Regions from separate parts of the Streptomyces sp. GL_148 genome, predicted to be linked through region 2. Evidence: riboswitches for the same ligand, from Rfam matches in the RefSeq annotation. Region 2 holds a riboswitch; the other holds the start of a gene.
What was found. Region 2 has a riboswitch for S-adenosylmethionine ahead of AC3IYI_RS10675 (aminotransferase class V-fold PLP-dependent enzyme). Riboswitches for the same ligand answer to the same signal wherever they lie in the genome.
Positions count from the first base shown of each region.

Region 1: it holds a riboswitch for S-adenosylmethionine, as region 2 does, so the genes downstream of both, thrC (threonine synthase) here and AC3IYI_RS10675 (aminotransferase class V-fold PLP-dependent enzyme) in region 2, are expected to answer to the same signal.

Region 1 is NZ_CM174396.1:4,108,920-4,115,914, forward strand. It holds gene groL (chaperonin GroEL) at 1-180, opposite strand, end outside; gene AC3IYI_RS18875 (cold-shock protein) at 825-1,031, opposite strand; gene AC3IYI_RS18880 (MoaD/ThiS family protein) at 1,425-1,703, opposite strand; gene thrC (threonine synthase) at 1,739-3,067, opposite strand; SAM riboswitch class I at 3,085-3,243, opposite strand; gene AC3IYI_RS18890 (glucosyl-3-phosphoglycerate synthase) at 3,430-4,416, shown strand; gene AC3IYI_RS18895 (alpha,alpha-trehalose-phosphate synthase (UDP-forming)) at 4,508-5,968, shown strand; gene otsB (trehalose-phosphatase) at 6,575-6,995, opposite strand, start outside.
Region 2 is NZ_CM174396.1:2,326,058-2,333,052, forward strand. It holds gene AC3IYI_RS10650 (C40 family peptidase) at 1-8, opposite strand, end outside; gene AC3IYI_RS10655 (NYN domain-containing protein) at 262-1,626, opposite strand; gene AC3IYI_RS10660 (hypothetical protein) at 1,667-1,906, opposite strand; gene AC3IYI_RS10665 (rhomboid family intramembrane serine protease) at 2,054-2,776, shown strand; gene AC3IYI_RS10670 (Lrp/AsnC family transcriptional regulator) at 2,773-3,054, shown strand; gene AC3IYI_RS10675 (aminotransferase class V-fold PLP-dependent enzyme) at 3,491-4,921, opposite strand; SAM riboswitch class IV at 5,196-5,312, opposite strand; gene trpD (anthranilate phosphoribosyltransferase) at 5,428-6,492, opposite strand; gene qcrB (cytochrome bc1 complex cytochrome b subunit) at 6,711-6,995, opposite strand, start outside.

The DNA of each region.
Region 1 (6,995 bases), 1.8 Mb from region 2:
CTCGATCTCCTTGGCGATGGAGACACCATCGTTGGTGATCGTGGGGGCGCCCCACTTCTTCTCAAGGACGACGTTGCGACCCTTGGGGCCAAGGGTGACCTTGACGGCGTCGGCGAGCTGGTTCATGCCTCGCTCGAGACCGCGCCGGGCCTCCTCGTTGAACGCAATGATCTTGGCCATCTGAAGTGGTCCTCCCGGACAGCGGTGGATTGCTCCCGGACCGCGCCCGCGCCCGCGACGGACGGCCTGCGTGCCCGGCGGTTTCTTCCCGCCGGACCCTGCGGGCCTCACTGACCCGGTCCTCGTATAGGTAGCACTCTCACCAGGAGAGTGCTAACGCCAATGATTAGCACTCGACCCCCCCGAGTGCAAGCGGCTTCGGCCAACCCGGGATGAACACCCAGACGCCACAAGGGCGCCGGAGCCGCCACGCACGAGGGGCCCGCATCCCGTGTCCAGGATGTGGGCCCCTCGTATGCATGCAGTGGTGTCGCTGTGCGCGACCGCCGTGCGTGGCCGCGTACATGTCCGTTGCCGATCGCGGTCGGACTAAGACTTGATCCACCATTCCTGTGGGGATGACGGATTGCAGCCGGGGCGGTTCCTGGGCTGTCCGGCGTGGTCGCCCGGGGGCGGCTCATCCGGGGTCGCTCAGGGCGCTGGTCCGGCATTCGGGGAGCAGAGGCACAACGCAGGCGTTGCACTGCCGCGTGATCCGTACCGGCGAGCCGGGGACGGACACGGTGCGGTTGACTCCCACAGGGCGTCTTCTCGCCCTGCCCCTCACGGGACTTGGCGATCGTAGCGGAAATACGGAACGCGTCTTAGCCGGCGGCGAGCTTGACCATGTCCGCCTGCGGACCCTTCTGGCCCTGCGAGATCTCGAACTCGACCCGCTGACCCTCTTCAAGGGTGCGGTACCCGTCCATCTGGATGGCGCTGTAGTGGACGAACACATCCGCACCACCGTCGACCGCGATGAAGCCGTAGCCCTTCTCCGCGTTGAACCACTTGACGGTGCCCTGAGCCATGCCTAACTCCCCTATTACTGGCCCTTGCGCAGGACCGCACTTCGCGGTCCCGGGTCAGAACTTGCGCCGGAACGCCTCGACCGGGGCTGAATGTATCCGCACCGCTGCTGTCTGCAACAGGTCATTCCGACGAGAATTCTGGACACGCCAAAAGATTGAAATAGGGTGAAAACCCGGAATATTCCTGGGCAACTCGGGCCGGACAAACCACGCCAAGGACCCATAGCGCACTTGCATGTTGACTCAATGTCAACCCTCTCGCGACCCGCTCATATGCGGCGGGCAAGAACAGCGGAGGGGACTTCCCCAACTCTACCGCGCCCAACCAAGCAGAATTGCCCCCTCCGTTTAGTAACGGAGGGGGCAATTCAGTTTCTACGAGCCGTTGGCCGCTCAGCAGCCGCCCGCGACGGCGGGGATGATCGAGATGCCCGCGCCGTCCGGGGTGGACGTCTGCAGCCCACCCTCGAAGCGCACGTCGTCGTCGTTGACGTAGACGTTGACGAAGCGGCGCAGCTTGCCCTGGTCGTCCAGGACGCGCGCGGCGATGCCGGGGTGGCTGGCCTCCAGCGACTGGATGACCTCTTCGAGGGTCGCGCCCTCGGCGGGGACCTCGGCCTGGCCGCCGGTGTAGGTGCGCAGGATGGTGGGGATGCGGACGTTGACGCTCATGGCGCTACTGCCTTTCCGGTGTGCAGGGAGAGAGATCAGGCCAGGTTGGCGGCGCGGAACGCGTCCAGGCTCGGGCGGATGGTGGCGGTCTGGCCACCACCTTCGGCCACCGCCTCCAGGGTCTTGAGGCCGTCACCGGTGTTCAGGACCACGGTGGTCAGCGTGGGGTCGAGCTGCCCGTTCTCGATGAGCTTCTTCGTGACGCCGACGGTCACGCCGCCCGCGGTCTCGGCGAAGATGCCCTCGGTCTGGGCGAGGATCTTGATGGCCTCGACGACCTGCTCGTCGTTGACGTCCTCGACGAAGCCGCCGGTGCGGCGCGCGATGTCCAGGACGTACGGGCCGTCCGCCGGGTTGCCGATGGCCAGCGACTTGGCGATGGTGTTCGGCTTCTGCGGGCGGACCACCTCGTGACCGGCCTTGAAGGCGGTCGAGACGGGCGAGCAGCCTTCGGCCTGGGCGCCGAAGATCTTGTACGGCTTGTCCTCGACGAGACCGAGCTTGATCAGCTCCTGCAGACCCTTGTCGATCTTCGTGAGCTGCGAGCCGGACGCGATCGGGATGACGATCTGGTCGGGCAGCTGCCAGCCGAGCTGCTCGCAGATCTCGTACGCCAGGGTCTTGGAACCCTCGCCGTAGTACGGGCGCAGGTTGACGTTGACGAAGCCCCAGCCCTCGCCCAGCGGGTCGCCGATGAGCTCGGAGCAGAAGCGGTTGACGTCGTCGTAGTTGCCCTCGATGCCGACGAGGTCACCACCGTAGACACCGGCCATGACGACCTTGCCCTGCTCCAGGTCGTGCGGGATGAACACGCAGGAGCGGAAGCCGGCGCGCGCGGCCGCGGCGCCGACGGCGCCGGCCAGGTTGCCGGTGGAGGAGCAGGAGAGGGTGGTGAAGCCGAAGGCGCGGGCGGCCTCGACGGCGATGGCCACGACGCGGTCCTTGAAGGAGTGCGTCGGGTTGCCGGAGTCGTCCTTGACGTACAGCTTGCCGGTGACGCCGAGCTCCTTGGCCAGGTTGGCCGCGTCCACGAGCTTGGTGAAGCCGGGGTTCAGGCTCGGCTTGGAGGCCACGTCCGCCGGGACGGGCAGCAGCGGCGCGTAGCGCCAGATGTTGTTCGGGCCGGCCTCGATGGCGGCGCGCAGGGCTTCCGGGTCACCGAGCGGCAGGTCGTAGGCGACTTCGAGCGGGCCGAAGCACTCGGCGCAGGCGAAGATCGGGCCGAGCTCGAAGCGGGTACCGCACTCACGACAGGAAAGGCCGGTGGCGGGACCGAGATCGACAGAGGTGCCGACGGTGCCAGCTTCAACGACAGTATTGATTTCAACGGTTTCGGCAGAGGTTGCGACAGACTGTGCAGCCATGATGGCGAGGCCCTTTCTCCTCATCTTCCCCATGGCGCACTTCGCCATGAGACGGAATTGGCACCTTCCCTAGCCGGGGACCTCGCTGGCGGCGCTGGAATGCGCGATCGCGAGAACCGACTGGAGGGTTGCCGGGGCTTCAACGGGCCGTGTCCCTCTGCCCCTCTGGATGAGCGGTATGGCACCGGCACACGCGCTCTGCGGCGCGCCGGTGCGTTTGTACGCGGGGACCCCCGGCATGCGGTGGACCTTCGCGTTGTTCAAGACTGTAACCGAAGGCCCGGACGGTTGAGACAGCCGTCCGAACCGCGAGATGGATCATATTTCGGTCCAAACCAGTGAAGAACCAGGGAGTGCTGAAGGTGCTGGAAGAGGTGGAGCGCTGGCTGGCAGACCGCTCCTGGTCAGCCGCCGACCGACCGCTCGGCCAGCTGCTTTCGGCCAAGCGGGCAGCGGGGACCACGGTGAGCGTGGTGTTGCCGGCGCTGAACGAGGAGGCGACGGTCGGCGAGATCGTCGAGGTGATCCGACGCGATCTGATCGAGGGCTTGCCGGTGCCCCTGGTGGACGAGCTCGTCGTGATCGACTCGGGCTCCACAGACCGCACCGCGGAGGTCGCGGCCAAGGCCGGGGCCCGGGTGGTGCACCGCGACGAGGTCCTGCCGCGGATCCCGGCACTGCCCGGCAAGGGCGAGGTGCTGTGGCGCTCGCTGCTGGTCACCACCGGTGACGTCGTCTGCTTCGTGGACGCCGATCTGCGCGACTTCTCGGCCTCCTTCGTCTCCGGGATCGTCGGCCCGCTGCTCACCGATCCGGACGTGCGGTTCGTCAAGGCGATGTACGACCGACCCCTCGGCCAGGAGTTCGGCGACCCGGCCGCCCCGGCCTCCGCCAAGGGCCACGGCCAGGGCGGCCGGGTCACGGAGCTGGTGGCCCGCCCCCTGCTCAACCTCCACTGGCCGCAGCTGGCCGGCTTCGTCCAGCCGCTGGGCGGCGAGTACGCCGTACGCCGCGAGCTGCTGGAGCGGCTGCCGTTCCCCGTGGGCTACGGGGTCGAGCTGGGCCTGCTGGTGGACGCGCTGCACACGGCCGGGCTGGACGCGCTGGCCCAGGTGGACGTGGGCGTACGGCTGCACCGGCACCAGGACGGCCAGGCGCTGGGACGGATGGCCGCCGCGATCTACCGCACGGCGCAGGTGAGGCTCTCGCGCGGGCACCTCGTACGCCCCGAGCTGACGCAGTTCGAGCGCGGCCCGGAGGGGTTCGTGCCGCACACCTACGCCGTGGACACCGAGGAGCGGCCGCCGATGCTCGACATCGAGGAGTACGCGCACCGTCGCGTGGCGTAACGCCCGGATCGGCGGTGTGCTCTTCCTCTCGGTCCGGCGCACACGCAGGCGCTGACGTTTGACCGGAGGCGAGGCGGGCTAGGTTCGCCGCATGGCTTCCCAGGTGCTCGTCGCCGCGAATCGCGGCCCCCTCTCGTACGCCCTCGACGCGGCCGGCACGCTCAGTGCCCGCCGCGGCGGGGGCGGCCTCGTCTCCGGCCTCTCCGCGGCCCTCGCGGAGCAGCCGGGGGCGCTGTGGATCTGCGCGGCCCTGTCCGACGCGGACCGGGAGGCGGTACGGCGGGGGGTCGCCGAGCCGGGCGTGCGCATGCTCGACATCGACCCCGAGGTCTACGACGCCGCGTACAACGGCATCGCGAACTCGGTGCTGTGGTTCCTCCACCACCACCTGTACGACGTCCCCCGCGAGCCGGTCTTCGACGCGGAGTTCCGGCGGCGCTGGGCCTCGTACGTCACGTACAACGAGGCCTTCGCGGCGGCGCTGGCGGAGGAGGCGGCCGAGGGCGCGGCGGTCCTGATCCAGGACTACCACCTGGCCCTGGCCCCCGGGATGCTCCGGGAGTTCCGCCCCGACCTGCGGATCGGGCACTTCACGCACACGCCGTGGGCCTCGCGGGAGTTCCTGGAGATGCTCCCGGCGGACATCCGGAGCCAGTTGGTGTGGGGGATGCTCGGGGCGGACCGGCTGGGGTTCCACACCTGGGGGTGGGCGGACAACTTCATCGCCGGCGCGCACCTCGATGATGCGACCGGCATCGCGGACCCCTTCTTTCCCCGGGACGGACAGGCCGGGGTGTGGCACCGCAAGCTGCTCGCGGACCGCGGGAAGTACGAGGAGAAGCGGTTCACCTCGGTGACCCCGTACCCGCTCGGCGTGGACGGGGACGAGCTGCGCGGGCTCGCGCACCGGCCGGAGGTGGACGACAAGCTGGCGGCGCTGCGGGCGGAGGTCGGCGGGCTGAAGACGATCGTCCGGGTGGACCGCACGGAGCTGTCGAAGAACATCCTGCGGGGGCTGCTGGCGTACCGGGAGCTGCTGACGGTCCACCCCGAATGGCGCGGCCGGGTGGTCCATCTGGCCTCCGCCTACCCGTCCCGGCAGGACCTGGCCGTCTACCGGGAGTACACCGAGTCGGTACGGGAGCTGGCCGCGGCGATCAACACGGAGTTCGCCGCGGCCGACTGGCAGCCGGTGCTGGTCTCCGTGGAGGACGACTTCGCGCGGTCGCTGGCCGCGTACCGGCTGGCGGACGTGGCGCTGGTCAATCCGGTGCGGGACGGCATGAACCTCGTCGCGAAGGAGATCCCGGTGGTCTCGGAGGCGGGGTGCGTGCTGGTGCTGTCCACCGGGGCGGGGGCATACGAGGAGCTGCGCGCGGACGCGCTGACGGTGAACCCGTACGACGTGACGGCCACGGCGGAGGCGTTGCACGCGGCCCTCTCCATGCCGGCGGCGGAGCGCGCGGACCGCACGAAGCGCCTCGCGGTGGCCGCCACCGCCCTCCCCCCGGCCCAATGGCTCACGTCCCAACTGGACGCCCTGCGCGCCTGACCCTCCCGGCACGGGGCGGAGTCCCCCGCAGCGACCTTTGCCGCTGCGCGGGGCGGAGTCCCCGCAGCAACCCTTGCCGCTGCGCGGGGCGGAGTCCCCTACCCGCCCTTCCACCGTTCCCCGGGCCAGCCCGGACCCGGTCCTCAAGCGCCGGACGGGCTGGGAGGGGGTACCGGGCTGCGCCCGGACCCCCTGGGGCTCCGCCCCAGACCCCGCGCCTCAAACGCCGGCGAGGCTGGATTCGGCCGGCGTCAGCCTGAACGTGCACGCAGTGCACGGCGCGCTGGATTGCCCGGAGGGCAATTCCAGCCCCGCCGGCGCTTGAGGCGCGGGGGCCCCGGGGGCTGGCCCCCGGCAACGGCGCCGCACCCGGCAAGGGTCCGGGCGCAGCCCGGGGAACGGGCGAAGGGTGGGTAGGGGACCCAGCCCCGCAGGGACCAACCAGCCGCACCCGCCCACCGGCCCCCGCCCCAGACGGCAGTGGCGGCACCGCCGACCGGCCACCGCCGGACGGAGTCCGGCGCAGCGGCGCGAAGCCCGCGCAGCGGTGCGAGGGACGCGTCAAGAAGGTGCGGCCCGCCAGGGCCGAGCCGCGCGAGCGGCGCGTCAAGAAGGAGGGAGCGCCGCGGCCAGGGCGGACAGGAAGGTGACGACCTGGGACGGGCCGGACAGGGTCAGGTCCGCGCGGGCGGCGAGTTCCGGGACCTCGGCCGAGCCACTGCACAGGAGCAGCCCCGGCATGCCCCCGGCCCGCAGCTTCTCCACCGCCGAGTAGGCAGCCAGGTCCCCGAGGTCGTCGCCGGCGTAGAGCACCGCCTCCGCCCCCACCTCCGTGAGGTACTCCGTGAGGGCGACGCCCTTGTCCATCCCCGGCGGCCGCAGCTCCAGTACGGCCCGGCCCGGTTCGACCATCAGGCCGTGCCGGGCCGCCAGCCCCGCCAGGGGCTCGCGCAGGGCCGCGAAGGCGGCTTCCGGGTCGGCCGCGCGGCGGGTGTGGACGGCCAGTGCCTGGCCCTTCTCCTCGATC
Region 2 (6,995 bases):
GACGCCACGAAGGCGATCTCCTTCTTCCTAGAGCCGCCGAAGAACGCAAGACTCGGCGACACCCTCGCTGCCACCCCGAATGAGTGAACTACCGCACGAAGGTTTGACTGACCCTAGTGACCCTTCTGTGATCAGTTCAAATCCTGTCGGCAAAAAATTCGCTGTCCGACCAGGTTCTTTACCTACAGCGCACGCTCTGTGTCGATGACTTGACGGTACGTTCCCACAAGGCCCTGCCAATTCCGGCATTGGGCCCAGCAGTTACGAAACGCGCGAAAGCCGCTTCAGCAACAAGGCGGACGCCACCGGCCGCGCCCCGGCCTTGGCCACCCCGTCGGCGACCTCGCGGTCGGTGGAGACCACCACCACCGGACGGCCCGACGGTTCGGCGCGCACCAGCTGGCGGATCAGCTCGTCCGCCGTCACCCCGGCCTTGGAGAACAGCACCCGCACCCCGCGCGGCGGCGCGAGCAGCACGGGGGCCGCCAGCTCCGCCCCGTCGAAGACACAGGTCATCTCGGCGCCCGTCTGCGCGGCGAGCATCGACAGCCCGCCCAGCAACCGCAGGCGCTGCTTCTCCAGCGGCATCGTCGGGTAACCGGTCTTGGTGACGTTGTAGCCGTCGACCACCAGATGGGCCTGGGGTAGCGCCAGCAGCTGGTCCAGCAGCGCCGGGTCGGTCTCCGACAGGGCGCGCGCAGCGATGTCCTTCGGGGTCATCCGGCCCGGCTCCACCGCCTCCACCGTGTCGGCGGGCCGTGTGGAGACCGGCGGCAGCGCGAGCTCCCGGCGCAGTCCCGCGGCCGCGTCCAGCACGGTGTCCAGCAGCAGCCGCAGCCGCATGTCCTCGATGCTGCGCCCCTCGCGGGTGGCCCGGCGCGAGGTCTCCAGCGCCGATTCCACCTCCGCGAGGCGGGACTTGAGCCGCCGGGTCTCGCTCTCGGCGGTGGTCACCTGGGCGGCCGCCTCGGCACGGATGCCGTCGACCTCCGCGTTGATCTTGCGCAGGGCCGCGTCGCCCCGCTTGACGTCGCTCAGCGCGCTGCGCAGCTTGCGCTGAAGCGATTCCGCTTCCTTGCGCGCCGCTTCCAGCTCGGCCCGCACCTGGTCGACGCCCGTGCGCTGCAGTTCCCGTACGTGGGCCAGCTCCTCGCGGAGCCGCTCCATCTCGCGGCGGGCCTCCTCGTCGACCCGCTCGGCGTCGGCGCGCTGCGCCTCCTCGCCCGCGGCGGCGACCAGCTTGACCCAGCCGGCCGGCCGCAGCACGTACGCGGCGGCCGCCACGTCCAGCGGATCGGCGGCGGCGGGCGGCGCGCCCGACTCCAGCGCGGAGGCCAGGCCGGCCTGCGCCTCGCGGAGCTTCTCGGCGACCCGGCCCCGGAAGACGGGGTCGCTCTCCACGGCCGTGGCCATGGCGTTGCCCGCGAACTTGGCGCGCCGGGTCGGGGTGAAACGGGCGTACTGGCGCAACTGCGCCGGGAGGTCCGCGACCGTCAGCCCGCCGAAGGCGTCCGAGACGAGTGCGACGACCCGGCGCCGCACGCCTTCCGGCAGCGGGCGGTCGAGCACCTCGGCGGCGTCGCCGGCCGCGTCGGCCGGCTCAGCGCCGCTTGCTGGCTCCACAATCCGTCACCCCTACCGTCATTCACCTGTGGGCGGGGCTCCGTCAGGAGTCCGCGCCCGGCCTGTCGACGAGCTCGATCTGGTCCACCGCGTTGCACCAGCGACAGCGGACCGACTCGATGGTCTCATTGACCACCTCGCGCTCCTCGACCTTGGGCTCCCCGGCGAGGTCCAGGTGGACGTACTCCACTACCTTCGACGAACGGGTGACGTCGAAGCGCGTGAGGTTGCCGCACAGGGTGCAGCGCCACCGGGTGGTGTCGGTCGGCAGGGGAACCGTCATCAGGCCGCTCTCTCCTTCTATCGCTCACATGGCGCAAGCGCCGCACCCTCCCGTGTCGTCACGGGTGGTGCGCGCGTGCGCGCGTAGCTCGTAACCCTACGGCCTGCCGCGCCCGCTGGTGGGCCCGGCTGGGTCATGCTCGTTCGCATGATCGTAAGGTGGCAGGCCGTACGCGACGCCGCCCGGGGCCCGGTGATCACCCATGCGCTGATCGCCGGCTGCTGCGTGGTGTTCGTGCTGAGCCCGGCGTCGGGGCTGAACCCGGTCTACGGGACGGGCGATCAGCTCCTGGCCACGGGCACGGCGTACTTCCGGCGCTGGGGCGTGGTCCCCGACGAGCTCTTCACCGGCTCGGGCCGGGTGGCGCTCACTCCCCTCACGGCCCTGTTCGTCCACGGGAGCTGGCTGCACCTGCTGGGCAACATGCTCTTCCTCTACGTCTTCGGGGCGATGACGGAGCGGCGCATGGGCCGGGCCGGGTTCCTCTGCTTCTACGTCTGTACGGGCTACCTGGCCCTGGCGGCGTACGCCGCGGCCTACGCCTCCTCGGACCAGACCCTGGTCGGGGCCTCCGGGGCGATCTCCGCGGTCCTGGGCGCCTTCCTGTACCTCTTCCCCAAGGCGCGGGTGACGAGCCTGTTCCCGTTCCTCTTCTTCCTGCCGCTGCGCTTCCCCTCGTGGATCGTGCTGATGTTCTGGTTCGGCCTGCAGTGGCTGGCGGCGCACCGGGCGGCGAGCGGGCCGGGAGTCGCCTATCTGGCCCACGTGGTGGGCTTCTCGGTGGGCTTCCTCTACGCGTGGGCCCGCTACCGGGGTGGGACTAGAGTGAGCCGACCAGTGACTGCCGTCGAGGGAGAGAGCCAACCGTGATCACCGCACTCGTGCTCATCAAGACCAGCGTGGACCGGATCCCCGAGATCGCCGAGGCCATCGCCGCGCTGGACAGCGTCAGCGAGGTCTACTCGGTCACGGGCACCTACGACCTCATCGCGCTGGTCCGGGTGTCCCGGCACGAGGACCTGGCCGACATCATCCCCGGCCGCATCAGCAAGATCCCGGGCGTCGAGGCGACGGACACGCACGTGGCGTTCCGCACGTACTCCCAGCACGACCTGGAAGCAGCCTTCGCGATCGGCCTCGACGCGTAGGGCCTGGCCGGCCGGGGAACGTCAGCAGGTCTCGGGCGACCGTCCCGGGCTTCAGCCGGCACCGAGCCCGGGCGCGCCAATCCAGCCGTCCGGCGTTTGAGGACCGGGTCAGGGCGGAGCCCTGCTGGGGGTCCCCCCGGACGGAGTCTGGGGGATGGTGGAAGGGCGGGTAGGGGACAGCCCCCGCAGGGCAGCCGGCCCCCGCGGTCCGGCCATCGCCCGTTCCCGGACCCGGGCACGGTCCCGCCACCAGTCCCGGGCCGCCGACGGGCTCCAGTGGACATCGCCGTCGCCCCCGTACCCCTTGAACGGTTCGCAGTCGGCCGCGCAGATGAGGGCGTGGGCCGGGCCTGCGCGGGTGTCATGGGCTGGCGGTTCGCCCACCAGGGCGCGGCCAGTCGGGATCGGGTCCCATTAGGTCATGCCCCGTCACCTCTCAGACCGCGGGGACGCAGCGGCCCTCTTCGGTGCGGTACTGCCACTTGGCGCCGTCCGCGACGAGCTCCTTCACCGCGCGGACGAAGCGCTCCACGTGCTCGTCGGGGGTGCCGGCGCCGAAGCTGACGCGGATCGCGTTCAGGGACCGCTCCCCCGGGGCCGCCTCCGGGGCTCCGCACTCGCCCTGGGCCTGCGGCTCGCTGCCGAGCAGGGTGCGGACCAGCGGGTGCGCACAGAACAGGCCGTCGCGGACGCCGATGCCGTACTCGGCGGAGAGCGCGGCCGCGAAGTGCGAGCTGTTCCAGCCGTCGACGACGAAGGAGATGACGCCGACGCGGGGGGCGTCGTCGCCGAAGAGGGACAGGACGCGGACCGCCGGGACCTCGGCGAGGCCAGCCCGGACCTTGGTGATGAGGCGCTGCTCGCGGGCGACGAGGGTCTCGAAGCCGGCTTCCTTCAGCGCCTTGCAGGCGGAGGCGATGGAGTAGACGCCGATGACGTTCGGGGAGCCGGCCTCGTGGCGCGCGGCCGTGGTGTGCCACTCGACGTCCACGCCGCCGTCCTCACGGCGGGCCACCTTGCGCGAGGCGCCGCCGCCCGCGAGGTACGGGTCGGCCTCCTGGAGCCAGTCCGCGCGGCCGGCGAGCACGCCCGAGCCGAAGGGGGCGTAGAGCTTGTGTCCGGAGAAGGCGACCCAGTCCACGTCGAGGTCCTGGACGGAGACGGGGTGGTGCGGGGCCAGCTGGGCGGCGTCCAGGACGATGCGGGCGCCTTGGGCGTGCGCGGCGGCGGCGAGTTCCTTGACGGGCCACAGCTCGCCGGTGACGTTGGAGGCGCCGGTGACGCAGACCAGCGCCGGGCCGTAGCCCTCTTCAATTGATGCCGTGCGGTCGGCGAGTGCGCGCTCCAGGGTGGCGACGGCCTCGTCCGGGGTGCGGGGGGCGTTGAGGTAGGTGACCTGGGCGTTCGTCCACGGGAGCAGCGAGGCGTGGTGCTCGGTCTCGAAGACGAAGACCTGGCAGTCGGCCGGGAGCACGGCGGCCAGCAGGTTGAGGGAGTCGGTGGTGGACCGGGTGAAGATCACCTGGTCGGAGGGGCGGCAGTCGAGGAACTGGGCGACCGTGACCCGGCTCTGCTCGAACAGGTCGGTGGAGAGCTGCGAGAGGTACCCGGCGCCGCGGTGGACGCTGCCGTAGTACGGGGCGTACGCGGCCACGTCGTCCCAGACCCGCTGCAGCGCGGGAGCGCTGGCCGCGTAGTCGAGGGCGGCGTAGGTGACCTCGCCGCCGGTGACGAGCGGCACGGTGACCTCACGGCCGAGGACCGCCAGCGGCTCGGCACAGGCAGGGCCCCCGGCCACAGAGGTGACGGCGGCGGTGACGGCGGCAGCAGTGCCAGAGTTAAGGGACGCAGACAGGGTTGCGGACATGGCGGTATCTCCCGGCAGGCAGGTGTGAATGGCTTCGGTGTGCCCGTACGCGGATACGGCGCTGCGGCCGTTCGGGGTACGGGAGTGCCCCGGAATGCGGATCGGCCGCCGCGCGCAGATGTGCTGCCGCAGGCGTGCTGCGGGTACGCGGAAGTGACCCTGTTCCGAGGGGTGAAGAAGGGGCGGAGTCGCCCTATCGCATTCGCTTGCTCACGGAAAACGCTCCTCAGAAGACCAGGATCCCTGGCCCGACACCCCAATAGGAGGTGTGAGGGATCCGCGCTTGCCGTAGACCTCACTGCCTACGGCCTGGTCATCACCCGGGGCACCCCGCCACGGAAGGAGGGTTGCCGGACAGCAAGCCGGGGCCTAAACGCTGTCACTCGTGACCTGAGGAGCATCCTGCCACACGATCTTCCGAACGCAAGACCCCGGTCCACATGGCGGACCGGGGTCAGTGCTGGATCTTGGCCGGATCCCGTCGGATCGGCCAGACGCCGTAGCGGCTACGCGTTGCTCGCCGCCACCCAGCGGGCCAGCGCGGCCCGGGCCGCGCCCGAGTCCACCGACTCCGCCGCCCGGAGGACACCGGCGGCGAGCTGCTCCTCCAGGGTGCCCGGGCCCGGGTCCAGCGCGACCAGGGCCGCCGCCGAGTTCAGGAGCACCGCGTCGCGGACCGGGCCGGTCTCGCCGGCCAGCAGGCGGCGGGCGACGTCCGCGTTGAACGAGGCGTCCGCGCCGGCCAGCGCGGAGACGTCCACCAGCGGGATGCCGATGTCGCGCGGGTCGAAGCCCTGCTCCCTGACCTCGCCGTCGCGGACCCACCAGACCCGGGAGGTCGCCGTGGTGGTGAGCTCGTCGAGCCCGTCGTCACCGCGGAAGACCAGCGCCGAGGAGCCCCGCTCCGCCAGGACGCCCGCGACGATCGGGGCCACCCGCGCGTCGGCCACGCCGGTGGCCTGCGCCCGGACCCTCGCCGGGTTGGTCAGCGGGCCGAGGAAGTTGAAGGTGGTCCGGATGCCGAGCTCCCGGCGGGCCGCCGCCACGTGCCGCAGCGCGGGGTGGAACTTGACCGCGAAGCAGAAGGTGATCCCGGCTTCCTCGGCCACCTCCACCACCCGCGCGGGGGTGAGGTCGAGGTTGACGCCCAGCTTCTCCAGGACGTCCGAGGAGCCGCTCGCGGAGGACGAGGCCCGGTTGCCGTGCTTGACCACCTTGGCGCCCGTACCGGCCACCACGATGGCCGACATCGTGGAGATGTTGACCGTCTTGGCCCCGTCGCCCCCGGTGCCGACGATGTCCACCGTCCGGCCGGGCACCTCGATCAGGTTGGCGTGTTCGTACATGGCGCGGACCAGGCCGTTGATCTCGGAGACGGTCTCCCCCTTGGCCCGCAGCGCGACCGCGAAGCCGGCGATCTGGGCGTCGGTGGCCTCCCCGCGCATGATCCGGTCCATGGCCCAGGCCGTGTCGTCGGCGCCGAGGTCACGGCCGGTCAGCAGGGCCTCCAGAACGCCCGGCCAACCGCGGGCCGCCGCGCTGTCGCCGCCTGCCGGGGTCACCAGGTTCATGGTCCGCTCCTGCTGCTCGTCGAGGATTCCACGTCGAATGGGGAAGGGCTTCAGCCTATCCAGCCCCGGGGACGGCAAAGAGCCCCGTCCAGACACTGGACGGGGCTCTCGCCGTGGCGACACCAGGACTGACCGAAATCAGTCCCTCAAGCAGTCATGCGTCATGCGTACTGCGTGAATCGTGAAGCTCTGAAGCCGTGAAGCCGTGATGCGGGAGATCAGTGGTGGCCGTGGCCGTTCTGGATCTCCTTGTACTCCTCGACCGTGGGCTTCGGGATCTGGTTGTTCTCCCCGTAGTAGCCCTTGCTGAGCTTGGCGCGGAGCTTCTCCAGCATCTTCACCTTGCGCTCGACACCGTTCTCGTCGACCGTGGGGCCGATCTCGGCGGGCTCGTACTGCTCGTACGAGGTGAGCGTGTGCAGCTTGCCCTGCGAGAGCGGCTCGTGGACCTCGACGAACTCACCGTGCGGCAGGCGCTTGATGATGCCGGTCTCGCGACCGTG